Regions from separate parts of the Billgrantia sp. C5P2 genome, predicted to be linked through region 2. Evidence: predicted binding sites of a transcription regulator. Region 2 holds the regulator's gene; each other region holds the start of a gene.
What was found. Region 2 encodes LexA, which represses DNA repair genes until DNA is damaged. Its sites were predicted from a motif close to TACTGTNTANNTANACAGTA; they were not measured.
Positions count from the first base shown of each region.

Region 1 (5,356 bases), 280 kb from region 2:
TAGCCGTTCTGCCACAGGACCAGCGTCGGCGCGCCATCCAGCCGAGCCATGGCGGCGGCGTAGGCGGCATCGGCGGCATAGGCCTTGGTGGTCAGGTGCAGGAAAGTCGGGGGCGCGGGCGGCAGTCGGTCGATTTCAAGCGTAACGAGGCGCCGCGTACGTTGCGTGCCTTCCGACGTGGTCAGTGTCTGCTCGGCGGGCAGCGGCCGGCGACCGGCCAGGACCACCGGCGCGACATCGGCCAGGTGCAGGGCCAGCAGCCGGCCCACGGCGCCGGGGCCTACGATCAGATGGGTCTGGTCGTTCATGATGTGCCTTGGTCATCGAACAGGGGCAGCATACCGGTGCTCGGTAGGCGGATGCCAGTCCGTGCCATCAAGCACTCGTACGCGGCTTGCGGCGTGTCCGTCCCGCAGTGCTGCGGCCGCGCCGGCTCTTGCCCGTCGCTCCGCGCCGCTTCGGTGCGGCGGCTGCGGCCTCGCCCTGGGCCGTGGCCATGGCCTGGCGCAGGCGATTCGCGTCGGCACTGCCCAGCAGGCCGCGCAGGTCCTCGATCAGGGCGGAGAGAAACGGTGCCGGGTCGTCGCCCCGCTCGGCGATGGCCGTCAGCCGCTGTTCCCATAGCGCGGTACGCTCCGGCCGGGACGCGGCCTCGGGCAGCGAAGCGATCAGGCCGCTGCCCAGGCGGGTGGCGCGCAGCGTCTTCTTCTGCCGCACCAGGTAGCCGCGCTCGATCAGCGTTTCGATGATGCCGGCGCGGGTTGCCTCGGTACCCAAGCCGTCATGCTCACGCAGGGTGCGCCTGACCTCGGGGTCGTCGACGTAGCGGGCGATGTTCATCATCGCCTTGATCAGGCTGGCATCGGTGAAGGGTTCCGGCGGGCGTGTCTCGCGGTCCTCGACCTCGCATGCCATGACCCGGCAGCTTTCGCCCTCCGTGAGGGGCGGCAGCGGTGGGGCTTCCTCGCGTGTGCTGAACAGCGGTTTCCAGCCCGGCTGGAGAAGTTCCTGGCCGCTGGCCCGAAAGCACTCGGCGAGGATGGTGAACTCCGCCTTCACCTCGCGGGCGACCAGTGGTGGGTAGAACTGCGCCAGCACATTGCGCGCGATGAGGCGGAACACATCGGCTTCGGCGCGCTCCAGCCGCTCGAGTTCGGCCGGTTTCCCGGTGGGGGCCAGGGCATGGTGGGCGCCTACTTTCTTGTCGTCCCAGGCCTTGGAGAGTAGCGAGAAGTCAGCGCCGGTCAGCCAGCTGCGCAGGGTCTCGTCCTGGCTGCAGGCGCTCGTCAGGGTGGCACGCGCCTGGGCCAGGTGCTCCTCGGGCAGGTAGCGACAGTCCGAACGCGGGTAGGTAATGAGCTTGTGTCGTTCGTAGAGCCGCTGACAGGTGTCCAGCACGGCCTGGGCAGAGAGGCCGAAGCGCCGCGCGGCGTCCACTTGCAGCGCCGAGAGCGAGTAGGGCAGTGGGGCGGACTGACGTTTCTGGCGGGTCTCGAGCGAGGTCAGCTTTCCCTCGGCGCCGGGCAGTTGCGCTGCCAGCGCCTCGGCCGGAGCGCGCTCGAGCAGGCGACCCTGGTCGTCGAGCCGGTGGTTCTCTCTGGGCTGCCACCAGGCGCGTAGCTGGCCGCCGGCCACCGCCAGGTCGGCCCACAGCACATGAAAGGGGTAGGGCCGGAAGTCGCGGATCTCGGCGTCGCGACGCACTACCAGCCCGAGTACCGGGGTCTGCACCCGACCCACCGAAAGCACGCCGTCATGGCCGGCCTGCCGCCCGGTCAGGGTCCAGGCGCGGGTCAAGTTGATGCCGTACAGCCAGTCGGCGCGGGAACGCGACTCGGCGGCACGGTAGAGCGACTGGTAGCGGGCGTTGTCCTCAAGCCGCGCCAGGGCACGCTGCACCGCGGGCCGATTGAGGTCGCTGACCAGCAGGCGCGACACGGGCCCCTTCCAGCCTAGGTGCTCGATCACTTCCTGCACCAGCAGTTGCCCCTCCCGGTCCGGGTCGCCGGCATGCACCACTTCCCGAGCCTGCTTGAGCAGCTTGCGTATGACGGCGAGCTGTCCCCTGGCCTTGGGGCGCGGACTGAGCTGCCAGCGAGATGGCAGGATCGGCAGATGGTCCAACCGCCACTGTTTGAAGGCGGGATCGTAGGCGTCGGGGGGCGCCTGCTCCAGCAGATGGCCCAAGCACCAGGTGACGATGGTTTCACCGGCGTGAAGTGCGCCGTCCTCACGGCGTGCACCGCCCGGCAGGGCCTCGGCGATGGCTCGGGCCAGGCTGGGTTTTTCGGCGATGATCAGGCGCATGTCACCTTTCCGTTGCAGTCGAGTCGCGTCATTTCTGGATATTCTTACAGTTATCGGCCGGCAGGACCAGAGGTCGAAAACACCATGAGCTGTACAATGCGCTAGCGGGAGTTCAACAGGGAGAGGAGAGCGCCATCATGCGGGAACGAGGAAGGACGCGGCGGCTGTTGGGTCTCGGGGCGCGTACCGGCGGCACCCTGCTGCGCAGCCGGCTCGGTGGCGAGGCCGACTGGCGCGCGCTGGGCGAGGCGCTGTTCGAGGGGCTCTCCGAGTTGAAAGGCCCGGCCATGAAGCTGGCCCAGATCATGGCGCAGTGGGACGACCTGCTGCCGCCGGATCTCGCCGACGAGCTGGCGCGCCTGCAGCGCCAGGCCGAGCCCATGCCCTGGGAGGGCATACGGAGTACCCTGATCGAGCAATATGGCGAACTCGATGCTCACTTCCACGAGATAGAACCTATGCCCTTCGCCAGTGCTTCCATGGGGCAGGTGCACCGTGCGGTGACCCGGGGCGGCGAGGTGCTGGTGCTCAAGGTGCAGTATCCGGGGCTGGCCGACATTCTGGAGAGTGATCTGGCCCAGCTCAGGCGTATCATGCGCCTCGGCCGCTGGCTCAGGGTACCTCAGGCACGTTTGGACGCCCTGTTCGAGGAGCTCGCCGCCAGCCTGCGCAGCGAGCTCGATTACCATGCCGAGGCGCGTGCGCTGGAACGCTATCGGCAGCGCTATGCGCATGTCGCAAACCTGCTCATTCCCGAGCCACTACCCACTCTTTCCGGCCCGCGGGTGCTGGCCATGCGCTACGTGGCGGGCACGCCGCTACGCGAGCTGGAAGGGGCGGATGATGCCAAGCGGCAGCGTGTCGCCGCGACCCTGGCTGACTGGCTCACCGAAGAGCTCTTCACCTACGGCGAGCTGCATGCCGATCCGCATGCCGGCAACTTTGCCGTCGACGCCGAGGGCCGGCTGGTGATCTACGACCTGGGTGCGGTGATCGCGGTGCCGGAAGCGCACCTGAAGGCGACGATGCAACTGCTCGATGCCACCTTGGCGGCCGATCCCATGGCCATGGACGACGCCCTGTGCCGGCTGGGTGGCCGCCAGGGGCAGGGTGCGCCGCTGGCGCTCTATCGCGAATCCGCCGAAGCGGTGGCGCCGTTGTTCGAACCCGGCCCGCAGGACTTCTCCGACGTCCGGGTGCACCGCCGTCTGCGCGATCTCACCCCCAAGGTGTGGGCGGCCATGGATCGCTTGCAGCCGCCGGCTGACGTGCTGCTGCTGTCGCGTACGCTGAACGGGCACTACTGGAACCTGGTGCGCCTGGGGGCGCGCCTCGACATGCATGCCCGCACCCGCCCGCTGCTGGCCTGGGCGCGCCAATGAGCCCATGCGGCGATGCCTGGCTTGTGTGCAGCATCGAACCACGCTTCCCTGTTACTATATGCGCCTTTTGAACTGGCGGAGAGAGTGATGCTGGCAGTATGGGTGGAACAGCTGCTGGGCTATGCTTCGGGTGCCTTGGCAGCCATCCGTGAAGAGGAGCGCTACCCGGCCTTCATGGCCTGGGCGCGTGAGGAGGGTGCCGTGCTGATGGGCGGCGACCTGGCCATGGCCCAGGCACTCGCGCCCATCTTGTGGAGCCAGACTCCGCTCGAACGCGCCGGCTTTACCTGCGAGCCCTTGGCACCGCCCGGCCGCAACGAACCCTGCTGGTGCGATTCCGGGCGCAAGACCAAGCACTGTTGCGGGGCCGTCTCGATGCCCGCCGAAGTGCCCGACCATCTGATGTGGATGCTCTCGCTGCGCGACTGGAAGGGGCCGACCCTCAAGGCCGCTCTCGAGAGCGGCAACGCCCCCGCCCAGGCCCTGCTCGAGGCCGGGCTGATCGCCGCCGAGACGGGTCAGCGCGGGCGTGCGCAGCAGATCCTCGAATCGCTGTTCCAGCGTGCCGACTGGTCACGTCTGCCGGCCCAGGCCGAGCCCGCCTTCGAACTGCTGATCGATCTTTATCAGGAGCGCGGCTTCATCCGCAAGCGCGCCGAGCTGCTCGACGAAGTGCTCGACCGCGGCCCGCTGTTCCTGCGCGGTGTGGCCCTGGAGCGGCTTTGCCTGATGCATCTGGACAACGACGACCTCGACAGCGCCCGTTCCGCCTTCGTGCGAGCCCAGCAGGCGCTGCCCGATTCGCCGACCCTGGCCTATATCGAAGCCATGCTGCTGCTGCATGAGGGGCACGAGGAGGAAGCCGCGGAGCGCGCGCGCTTCTGGTTCCGGCGCCTGTCTCGCAAGGGCGAACTGGAGCCCGACCAGTTGCAGTTCCTGGCCGACCTGGCGGAGAACCCCGGCGCCACCCTGGCCGATCAGTTGCTCAATGCCGAGGAGGACCTGGCGGAGCCGCTGGCCGCCTTGCAGGAGCTGCTGTCGGAGCTGCCCACGGCGCGTGGTCTGGACGTGCGCCGCACCGAGACGGGGGAGTTGGAGTATCACAGCAGTGCCCGCGAGGACACTCTGTTTGCCGCCTGGCAAAAGGTCTTCCAGGTGGAAGTGGATGACGAGAGCGCCCTGGGCCTCAAGGGCGATCCCTGGGTCCAGGCCGGGGACTGGCTGCGTGAAATCTGTGCCCATCCCGAATGGCTCGATTCGCCGCGCGTGGTGGAATCGCTCACTCTGGCCCTGACCAGCCGCTTCGGCAGCCTGCCGTGGATGTCACCGAGCCTGTTCGAGCCCTTGGCCGATCGCCTGGAACGCTGGCTCGAGCGGGTACGGGGCGAGGGCGAGGGGGCCTTCCTGTGGGATAGCGCCGACAATGCCGTGTTGCTGCGTACCGGCCTGGCGCTCGTGGTCGGCATGGAGCGGGGCGCCCGGGAGCGTTCCCGGCGCCTGGCCGAACGATTGCTGTCGCTCGACGACCAGGACAGCCTGGGCCTGCAGGAATTGGTACTCGACCAGTTGCTGCGCGAGGGACGCGACCGCGAGGCCTTGGCCATGACCGAGACCCGGGGCGACGACACGCCGGTGCTGGGGCTTCTCATGGGACGGGCGTTGGCGCT
Region 1 is NZ_CM128542.1:2,802,587-2,807,942, reverse strand. It holds gene ACRWQA_RS13010 (ketopantoate reductase family protein) at 1-308, opposite strand, end outside; gene ACRWQA_RS13005 (DNA topoisomerase III) at 376-2,307, opposite strand; gene ACRWQA_RS13000 (ABC1 kinase family protein) at 2,445-3,689, shown strand; gene ACRWQA_RS12995 (SEC-C domain-containing protein) at 3,777-5,356, shown strand, end outside.
Region 1: the regulator LexA is predicted to act here: its motif matches at 2,340-2,359, upstream of ACRWQA_RS13005 (DNA topoisomerase III).

Region 2 (5,356 bases):
AGACAATGGAAACTTCACTATACGGGAACGTCGCAACCCTCCACAAATGCGATGCCGGTGCTGAGTGGGGTAGACGTGTCCCAGTCTGCCGAGTTCGCTACAATGCGTGCTCTCCGAATATCGTTTCGTATCAGGTTGGGTCCATGTCTCACTATTATCGTCTCGTCGTTTCCTGTCCCGACCGCCGCGGGATCGTGGCCCGCGTCTCCGGCTTCATTGCCGGTCACGGCGGCTCCATCACGGAAGCCAGCCAGCACTCCGACCTCGAGGCCGGGCGTTTCTTCATGCGTTACGAAATCCTTGCCGACTCCATCGGCATGACCGCCGCCGAGCTGAGGGAAGCCTTCACGCCCGTGGCCCGCGAGTTCGACATGGACTGGGCGCTGCGCGATACGCGCCGCCGACCGCGGGTAGTGCTCATGGTCTCTCGCGAGTCGCACTGCCTCGTCGACCTGCTGTATCGCTGGACGGCCGGGGAGCTGGAGGGCGATATCGTCGGAGTCATCTCGAATCACGACGACATGCGCAGCATGGTCGAGTGGCATGACCTGCCGTATCACCATGTGCCGGTTGGAGGCGACGACAAGAGCGCAGCCTTCGCCGAAGTCGAGCGTCATGTCGAGGCAATGGAGGCCGATACCGTGGTGCTGGCTCGCTACATGCAGATCCTGCCGCCGCGGCTGTGCCAGCGCTATGCCGGCAAGGTGATCAACATCCACCACAGCTTTCTGCCTTCATTCGCCGGCGCGCGGCCCTATCACCAGGCGCATTCGCGAGGGGTCAAGCTGATCGGTGCCACCTGTCACTACGTGACCGAGGAACTGGATGCCGGGCCAATCATCGAACAGGACATACACCGCGTGAGCCACTGCCATACGCCACAGGACCTGGTCCGTTTCGGACGCGATGTGGAGAAGGCGGTACTGGCACGCGGTCTGCGCTGGCACCTGGAGGACCGGGTGCTGATTCATGGCAACAAGACCGTGGTCTTCGCCTGATCCCGGCAGTTGATCTTCGCAGGTAGTACGCCATGACCTTTTCCGAGCCGATTCTGGCCTCGTGGCTGTTGATCGTCAGCGGTTTGATCTCACTGGCGGGACTGGCCCTGGCGCTGATGCAGCGTCCTTGGCAGGCCCTGCTGTCCGATCGCGGCCTGCAACATCGCTGGTTGGCGGCGAGCGTGGCGGTCGTACTGTTGTGGCAGCTCAGGGCTCAGTCGGTGGACTGGCTGTCGTTGCATCTGATGATGACGGTGCTGATGACGCTGATCTTCAAGGCGCCGCTGGCGCTTGTGACCAACTTGCTGGCCAATCTCTCGCTGCTCGCGCTGGGCAAGGCAGGCTGGCCGCTGCTTGGCGTGAACGTGCTGATCACCGGGTTGGTGCCGGTCACGATCATGGTGACGATATGGCGTATCGTGGACCGCTACCTGCCCGACAATCTGATGATATTCCTGTTCCTGTGCGGTTTCTTCGGAGCAGCGCTGGCGACGTTGGGGACTGGGCTTGCGGGCCTGGGGTTGGTCCTGCTCGGCGCCATCGATCCCGAGGCGGTCCATCTGGCCAAGGAGTACGCGCTTTTCCTGCCACTGCTGATGCCCTCGGAAGCCTTCCTCACCGGCATGCTGCTCAGCGTGCTGATGGTCTATCACCCCAGTTGGGTTGCGACGTTCAACGCTCATCGCTATATCGATACCAAGTAGGCCTATAGCGGCAGGCTGAGCTGCCGCCGTGCATCGTCCGATACCAGCCGTACCCCGACGCCCAGCAGGCGTACCGGACGCTGGCGTCTGGCCCAGGCCTGCTGCATCAGTGAGGCGAAGATGTCGAGAGTGGGCAGGCCGCCCCGGGAGTCTAGGGTGGTGAGGGAGAAGTCGTCGAAGCGCACCTTGACGAAGGTGCCGGCGATCGGGGGGTGGCCATGACGAGCCAGGCGCGCCTCGAGGCGTTCGCACAGCGGCGACAGCTGAGTGTGGCAGTGCGCCAGGTCGGGCAGGTCGGTGGCGAAGGTGGTCTCCACGCTCACCGACTTTCGCTCGCGCTCGATGCGCACCGGCCGGTCGTCGATGCCCCGTGCCAGCTCGAACAGGCGTCGTCCGAACTTGCCGAACTCCTGCAGCAGGCGCTCCAGTGGAATGCGCTGCAGATCGTCACAGGTGGCGATCTCCAGGGTCTGCAGACGCTTGGCCGTGGCCGGACCAACGCCGTGCAGCTTCGTGACTGGAAGCTCGCGCAGGAAGTCGTCTACCTGCGAGGGGGCGATGACGGTAAGGCCGTCCGGCTTCTCCCAGTCGCTGGCAATCTTGGCCAGGAATTTCGCCGGGGCGGCGCCCACCGAGACGGTGATACCCACCCGCTTGAAGCACTCCTCCTTCAGCCAGCGTGCCATCCAGGTGGCACTGCCCGAAAAGCGGGTCACGTCGGTGACGTCGAGGAAAGCCTCGTCCAGCGACAGCGGCTCCACCAGCGGCGTCAGCTCGTGAAAGATCGCCAGCAGCTGCCGTGAAGCCTCGCGGTAACGGTCGAAGTCGCCGGGCAACAGAGTGAGGTGAGGGCACAGGCGCAGCGCCCGCGCCGTCGGCATGGCGGAATGAATGCCGTAAGCACGGGCAGGGTAGTTGCAGGTGGCAATGACCCCGCGCCCCTCGGCGCTGCCGCCGATCGCCAGCGGCACCTCACGGAGAGAGGGGTTGTCGCGCATCTCCACCGCGGCGTAGAAGCAATCGCAATCGGCATGCAGGATCTTGCGGCTCATGGGGGCGTCGTTCCGCTCAGCTAGAGCGCTTTCTGAGCGACGACCAGACAAGGCGGAGCTCGACGAGGAAGCGGAGTTGACTGTAGTCAATGAGCATTCCGAGGAGAGCTCCAACGCCGTATGGTCGAGTTCAGGAAGCGATCAACCCAAAGCTTGGCCGCTGCCGCCGCGTATAACTCCCACCCCGATACCCTCGATCTCCAACTCTTGATGACGCAGATCCACCTCGATGGGCGCAAAATCGGCGTTCTCGGCTTCCAGCACCACATGGTGCCCCTGGCGGTGGAAGCGCTTGACCGTGACTTCGTCCTCCAGGCGCGCCACCACTATCTGGCCGTCGCGTACGCGATCGGTGCGATGTACCGCCAGCAGGTCGCCTTCGAGGATGCCGGCATCCTTCATCGACAGGCCACGTACCCTGAGCAGGTAGTCGGCGCGAGGGGTGAAGAAGTCCGGGGGCAGGGGGCAATAGCGATCGATGTGCTCGGCGGCAAGAACAGGGCTGCCGGCAGCCACTTCGCCGATGATGGGCAGTCCCTCGTTGCCTGGCTCACTGAGGGTGCTATCGACCTCCTGAGCCGGCAGGCGAATACCGCGCGAGGTGCCACGAATCACCCGTATCACGCCCTTGCGCTCCAGTGCGCGCAGATGTTCCTCGGCGGCATTGGGCGAACGAAAGCCCAGCGCTCGGGCGATTTCTGCACGGGTTGGCGGATAGCCGAGTTCGTTCATGGTCTTGACGATGAAGTCATAAACGTTCTGCTGGCGCGAGGTCAGTGGGCGTGTCATGGCGAACTCCAGTGGCGACTGCCGTATTGGTCAAGTATACAGCATGGAAGCCCATACAGTAAAAGGTGATGTTCCGCCTCGGCAGTCGCTCAGAAGATGTTTAAAACGAATCTGGAACGCCATATGTTGAGGGATAAAGCGTAATGTCGTAGACTTTTGTAATGTTTAAAACAGATGTTTTCAGTGGAAACTGATCATGGCCCAAACCGATACCGTCACGCGCATTCTCGACACCGCAGAGGTGTTGTTCGCCGAGCGCGGCTTCGCCGAGACCTCGCTGCGCACCATCACCAGCAAGGCTCGCGTCAACCTCGCCGCGGTCAACTATCACTTCGGCTCGAAGAAGGCACTGATACAGGCGGTCTTCTCGCGCTATCTCGATCCCTTCACCGTGCGTTTTCATCATGCCCTCGATGAACTCGAAGCACGCCACGCGGGCGGTGTCATTCCGCTGGAGGAACTACTTGAGACCATGGCACGCACCGTGCTCGAAGTGCCCGCCGAGAAACATAGCCTCAAGGTTTTCATGAAACTGTTGGGGTTGGCTTACAGCCAGGCCCAGGGGCATCTGCGCCGCCATATCCAGGAGGAGTACGGCAGCGTCTTCACTCGCTTTACCGAGCTGGTGCGACTCGCCACCCCGGAGTTGCCCGATGCCGAGCGGTTCTGGCGCCTGCATTTCGTCCTCGGCACGGTTATCTTCACACTGTCCGGCCTCGATGCACTGCGTGACATTGCGGAGAAGGACTACCATGAGCACGTCTCGGTGCGCGACCTGATACGTCGTCTGCGTCCCGTGGTGGTAGCTGCCATGAACGCTCCTTTGCCTCCGCCTCCCGCCATGCAGCCGGCCAAGGCGAGCTGATATGCGCACCCCTCGGCTGGACGCTTTACCGCCCCGGGATGGGGACTGGTTCGAGATCGATGTCGGTCGCCAGTGCCTCGTCCAGTGGCAAGGCGAGCGCCCCCTGGCGGAGTGGCCGGTGTCGACGGCACTGGCGGGAACGGGCCAGCAAGAGGGCAGCGGTTGCACGCCGTTGGGCTGGCATTACGTGCGAGCGGCGATCGGCGGCGGTCAGCCGGCTGGCACGGTGTTTCGGGGCCGGCGCCCCACCGGCGAGATCTACAGCGCGGCGCTGGCGGCCGCTCACCCGGGGCGCGACTGGATCCTGACTCGCATCCTCTGGCTGTGCGGGCTCGAGCGTGATTTCAATCGTGGCGGCGACGTCGACTCACAGAGGCGCTATATCTATCTACACGGCACACCGCCGGATCAGCCGATGGGTGAGGCTCGTTCACATGGCTGTATCCGCATGCGTGACGAGGCACTGCTGGAGGTCTTCGCACTGGCACTGCCCGGCACGCCCGTCTGGCTGCACGAATGACGAGATAAGGCGCAGGCATGCCGGTTCCACTGAGGTTCGGTTCAGGTGTGTCATGGATGGCTGTTGCCGTAGGCGGCTTTAGTCTAGAATCAGCTCCCTTTCATGCCCCAAGGACACCGAACATGACCCAGACCCTTGGCCCGGTGATGCTCGATCTGGAAGGCACCGCATTACGCAAAGAAGAGCGCGCGCTGCTCAAGCGTCCCGAGGTGGGAGGTGTCATCCTGTTCGGCCGCAATGTAGAGCATGCGCGGCAAGTGCGGGAGTTGTGCGATAGCATTCGGCGCGTTCGCCCCGAACTGCTGCTGGCCATCGACCAGGAAGGTGGCCGGGTTCAGCGGCTCCGTGAAGGAGTGACTCGTCTACCCGCCATGGGTCGGATCGGCCGGGATTATGAGGCCACTCCGGAAGTGACCCTGAGGTTGTGC
Region 2 is NZ_CM128542.1:2,517,884-2,523,239, reverse strand. It holds gene purU (formyltetrahydrofolate deformylase) at 144-998, shown strand; gene ACRWQA_RS11580 (energy-coupling factor ABC transporter permease) at 1,031-1,702, shown strand; gene dinB (DNA polymerase IV) at 1,705-2,754, opposite strand; gene lexA (transcriptional repressor LexA) at 2,896-3,543, opposite strand; gene ACRWQA_RS11565 (TetR/AcrR family transcriptional regulator) at 3,740-4,408, shown strand; gene ACRWQA_RS11560 (L,D-transpeptidase) at 4,410-4,928, shown strand; gene nagZ (beta-N-acetylhexosaminidase) at 5,051-5,356, shown strand, end outside.

Region 3 (5,356 bases), 1.5 Mb from region 2:
GGCGCAGGATCTCGCTGCGGGTGCGCATCAGGGTCAGGGCGATGAAAAAGCTGTAGAAGCCCAGCACCATGATCAACAGCGGCAACCACATCTGCATCGGCATGGCGGCGCGTCCGGTGACGGTAAAGGTGGCGGGCTGGTGCAGCGTGTACCACCAGTCGACCGAATACTTGATGATCGGGATATTGATCACGCCGACCATGGCCAGCACCGAGGCGGCGCGCGAGGCGCTGTCGCGGCTGGCGAAAGCGCCGCGCAGGGCGATGACACCGAGGTAGAGGAACAGCAGGATCAGCATCGAGGTCAGGCGCGCGTCCCACATCCACCAGGTGCCCCAGGTGGGCACGCCCCACACCGCGCCGGAGAACAGTGCGACGAAGGTCATGGCGGCGCCCAGCGGTGCCATCACGGTCGCGGCCATGTCGGCGATCTTGATCTTCCACACCATGAACACCAGCCCCGTCACCGCCAGGGAGACGAAGATCGATTGGGCCAGAAAAGCGGCCGGCACGTGCACGTAGATGATGCGGAAACTGTTGCCCTGCTGGTAATCGGCCGGGGCGAAGGCCAGCCCCCAGACGGTACCGGTCACGAGCAGGATCAGCGCCGCGGCCCAGAACCAGGGCTGCAGGCGGGCGCTGATGGCATAGAACCACTTGGGGGAACGCAGCTTGTTAATGAAGGCCCACATGCCTCGTCAACCTCTCAACCGTTGATGCTGATGCGCAGCGATGCCGCGATCGCCAGCGGCGCAAGGATCAGGGCCAGCGCCAGCAGCGCGCCGAGAATCGCCAGATGCGCCAGTACGCCATCGCCGAAGATGGCCGCCTGGACGGCCCCGGCACCGAAGATCAGCACCGGAATGTAAAGGGGAAGCACCAGCAGTGACAGCAGCACGCCGCCACGCGAGAGCCCCACCGTCAGCGCCGCTCCGATGGCACCAATCAGGCTGAGACTGGCACTGCCCAGCGCCAGTGAGACGGCCAGCACGAGATAACTGCCCGCCGGCAGCGCCAGCATGACCCCCAGCAAGGGCGCCATCAGCGCCAGGGGCAGGCCGGTCAGCAGCCAGTGTACGGCCACCTTGGCCAGGGCCAGCATCGCCAGAGGCTGAGGGGTCAGCAGCAGTTGCTCCAGCGAGCCGTCGTCGTAATCGGCCCGGAACAGGCTGTCCAGCGACAGCAGGGCCGCCAGCAGTGCCGCCACCCACAGCAGGCCGGGGGCGATGGCCGCCAGCAGCGCCGGATCGGGGGAAATGCCGATCGGGAACAGAGTAATGACGATGGCGAAGAATACCAGGGGGTTCAGCACTTCGCTGCGCCGCCGCAACAGCAGCACCAGGTCCCGCTTAAGCGTTGCCCATACTGCGACCGCGAGGCCGCCGCGAGGTTCCTCGCCAACCACCGCGGCCTCCTCGCTCAATGAGCCTTCAGTTACCGGCATCGGCTCCTCCTCCACCGAGGCGGATGCGACGTAGCTCGGCGCATGGCGTCAGTTCGTGATGCGTGGTGACCAGCACGCTGCCGCCACGGCGGGCATGCTCGACCAGGCGCCGCTCCAGCGCCGCGACACCGTCGCGGTCGATGGCGGTGAAAGGCTCATCGAGCACCCACAGCGGGCGCGGCGTGAGCACCAGCCGGGCCAGCGCCACGCGACGCTGCTGCCCGGCGGAGAGCTGAGCGGCCGGCACGTCTTCGAAACCGACCAGGCCGAGCTCCTCCAGCGCACTCAAGCGAGCCGCCTCACCGCCACGCTGGCCGCCCAGCGCCTGGTACCAGGCGAGGTTCTCCAGCGGCGTCAGCGCCGCCTTCACACCCGGCGCATGGCCCAGGTAGAGCAGGCTCGCCAGGAAGGCGTCGCGCGCCTTGCGCATCGGCCGGTCGTCCCAGAACAGCTCGCCCTCGTAATCCGCCAACTGGCCGGAGAGAATCTTCAGCAGGGTGGTCTTGCCGCTGCCGTTGGGCCCCTCCACACGGACGATCTCTCCCGCGCGGATATCCAGGTCCAAGCCCCGGAACAGCCAGCGATCGTCACGTTCGCAGGCCAGGCTTTGCGCTTGCAGACGCAGGCTCAACGGCACTCTCCAGGCAGGGTAAATTCGACCGAAATGCTACACGGAAAGCCCTGTAGCCGCTAGCGATCAGGGTGCGTCACGGCGCCACCCTTGCCCCAGGTCAAGGTGAAGGGGCATCAGCAAAACTTGCCACTTGCCCATCGCTTGGTATGATGCAAGACACCTGTACATTTCAACAGGGTCGCAAAGAGGGGGAACGCCAATGCCAACGCCTTCCATGCAGTACCTGTACCGCCGCCCCAATCTGCCCATCGCCGACTCATGGGCCGACGTCGATGCCAGCGATCTCGTCGAGGTGCCCCTGCTGGGGGATGTCTCGGCGGGCCTGCCCATCGAAGCCTGCCCCAGCGGCGGCGCCATTCGCGCCCCCGCCTGCATGGTTCGCCGCAACACCTATGCCCTGCGCGTGCGCGGCGACTCGATGATCGACTGCAACATCTTCGATGGCGACGTGATTATCATCGAGCGACAGGAGAGCGCCGAGAATGGCGAAACGGCAGTCGTACTCATCAATCAGCAGGAAGTGACGCTGAAGAAGCTCTACATCGAGAAGAGCGGCGTTCGCCTGCAGCCGGCCAACGAGAACATGGCCCCCATCTATCTGAAAAACAGCGACATCCAGGTGCTCGGCATGGTGATGGGCGTGGTGCGGCAGCAGGATCGGCACGAGCTGACCCACTGATGCGCTATCCGGTGCCCGACCTTTCCCCCGGCCAGAGGTGGGAAAGCGTCACCGAAGTGGAGAAGAGCCGTTTCATTGCCTGGCTCTGCCACGCCCCCGACGCGGCGGCCTTCGCTGCCCTGCTGGCCGAAGCCCGCCGCGTCCATCCCAATGCCAGCCACCACTGCAGCGCCTATATCGCCGGCCCGCCCGGGGAGCAGAACGCCATCGGCTTCTCCGACGACGGCGAACCCGGCGGCACCGCCGGGCGCCCCATGTTCCAGGTGTTGGAAGGCGCCGGGCTGGGCCAGGTGGGCTGCGTGGTGACACGCTATTTCGGCGGCACCAAGCTCGGCACTGGCGGCCTGGCCCGCGCCTACGCCCAGGCCGTGAGCCAAGGACTGGAAACCTTGCCTCGTCGCGAGGAAGTCGAGCGCTACTCGCTGCGCCTCAGGGTCGACTTCGCCGGCGAGGCAGAGGCCCGCGCCTGGCTTGAGAGCCACGACGTGCCGGTCGATACGGCCGAGTACGCCAGCGATGGCGTACTGCTCAGCGTCGGCTGGCCGAGCGACGTCGTGGTCGACCTGGCGCCGCTGGAAGCCCGGCTGCGTGGCAGGCTTGCCTTGATCGAAGGCTAGCCCCGAACCACGCTGCCATTTGCGCGGCGCTGAGCGAGTAGGGTAAACCTTCCAAAGCAACGACCATGCACTTCGTCCCCGCGAATGAGGAGTCTTCATGACGCCGCGTGCCAAGGCGCCACTCGGCGCCCTGTTCTGGGCCTTCACCCGCATCGGCCTGTTCGGCTTCGGCGGCGGACCGGCGATGATTCCCCTGGTGCAGCAGGAGGTGGTCAAGCGTCACGCCTGGCTCAGCGACGAGGAGTTCGCCGACATCCTGGCCATTGCCAATACCCTGCCCGGCCCCATCGCCACCAAGATGCCCGGCTATATCGGCTTTCGGCTGGCCGGCACGCTCGGCTGCGCGGTCGCCGTCAGCGCCGTGATCCTGCCCATGATCGTGGCGATGATCGTGTTGCTCACCACGCTGAGCCGCTATCGCGACGTGGCCTGGATCCGGGGCATGGGCCAGGCCGTGGTGCCGGTGGTCATGGTGATGATGGGACAGCTGACGCTGGATTTCTGGAACAAGTCGCGGCTTGCCCTGGGCTGGATCGCCAGCCTGGTCATGGCAGCGGCAGCCGGTGGCCTGATCTATCTGGCAGGCGTGCATCCCGGACTGATCATCGGCGCGCTGCTGGCGGTTGCCCTGCTGTGCCCACTGCCCAGGCGGCAGGCGAAGCACAAGGAGACGAGCCCTTGATCTACTGGCAACTGTTCCTCGCCTTCTTCATTCCCAATATCGTCGGCTATGGTGGCGGCCCGGCGATCATCCCGCTGATCGAAGCGGAGGTGGTGGGCCGCTACGACTGGATGAACCCCCAGCAGTTCGCCGAGACCCTGGCGCTCGGCAATGCCCTGCCGAGCCCCATCGCCACCAAAATGGCCGGCTACGTGGGCTATGACGTGGCCGGTATCGGCGGTGCCCTGGTCGCCGTGCTGGCCACGGTGATGCCGTCGCTGTTGCTGATGCTGGGCGCCCTGGGCATTCTCTATCGCCATCGCGACTCGCTGCGCGTCAAGCGCATGAGCCAGTGGGTGCGCCCGGTCATCGCCGTGATGATGGCCTGGCTGACGTGGAGTTTCCTCAGCGAAGGGCTGGGCGGTGCCGGCCCTCTGCATACGCTGCTGATCGGCGCGGTCTCCGCAGTCGCCCTGCTACGCTTTCGTACCCATCCGGCGTTCGTGATCCTGGCCGCTCTCGTCTACGGCGGCCTCTTCCTCGGCTGACCCGCGGCCGGGCACCCCATGCGCCGCACTGTTCCGTAACCTGAACGTCAAGGAGCCTCCATGCAGCACGATGCGCACTACTACCCCAGCCCCTCGCGGCGCATGGCCACCTTCGGCAGCCGCGGCATGGTGGCCACTTCGCAGTCCCTGGCCGCGCAGGCCGGCATGCAGATCCTTCAGCAGGGCGGCAATGCTGTGGACGCGGCGATCACCACCGCCGCGGCGCTGACGGTGGTGGAGCCGACCTCGAACGGCCTGGGCAGCGATGCCTTCGCTATCGTCTGGATCGACGGCAAGCTGCATGGCCTGAACGCCAGCGGCCCGGCCCCAATGAAGGCGACCATCGAGGCCGTCCGGGCGCTGGGCCACGAGCGCATGCCCGAACATGGTTTGGTGCCGGTTACCGTGCCCGGTGCCCCGGCCGCCTGGGCGGCACTGTCCGCACGCTTCGGCAAGCTGCCCTTCGCCGACCTGCTGACCCCGGCCATCGCCCTGGCGGAAGCGGGCTTCCCGGTCTCACCGACCGTCAACCGGATGTGGGAGGAGGCATTCGCCAGCTACAGCCGCTACGACGCTCCGGCGTTCAAGCCCTGGTTCGACACTTTCGCCCCCGGTGGCCACGCACCACGAACAGGCGAGCGCTGGGCGGCACCCGACCATGCCCGCACGCTACGCACCATCGCCGATACGCAAGGTCGAGCCTTCTACGAGGGCGAGCTGGCCGAGCGTATCGACGCCTTCATGCGCGAGCACGGTGGCCTGCTGTGCCGCGAG
Region 3 is NZ_CM128542.1:4,003,424-4,008,779, forward strand. It holds gene ACRWQA_RS18570 (heme ABC transporter permease) at 1-691, opposite strand, end outside; gene ccmB (heme exporter protein CcmB) at 706-1,443, opposite strand; gene ccmA (cytochrome c biogenesis heme-transporting ATPase CcmA) at 1,430-2,074, opposite strand; gene ACRWQA_RS18585 (LexA family protein) at 2,277-2,756, shown strand; gene ACRWQA_RS18590 (IMPACT family protein) at 2,756-3,373, shown strand; gene ACRWQA_RS18595 (chromate transporter) at 3,471-4,055, shown strand; gene ACRWQA_RS18600 (chromate transporter) at 4,052-4,582, shown strand; gene ACRWQA_RS18605 (gamma-glutamyltransferase family protein) at 4,643-5,356, shown strand, end outside.
Region 3: the regulator LexA is predicted to act here: its motif matches at 2,236-2,255, upstream of ACRWQA_RS18585 (LexA family protein).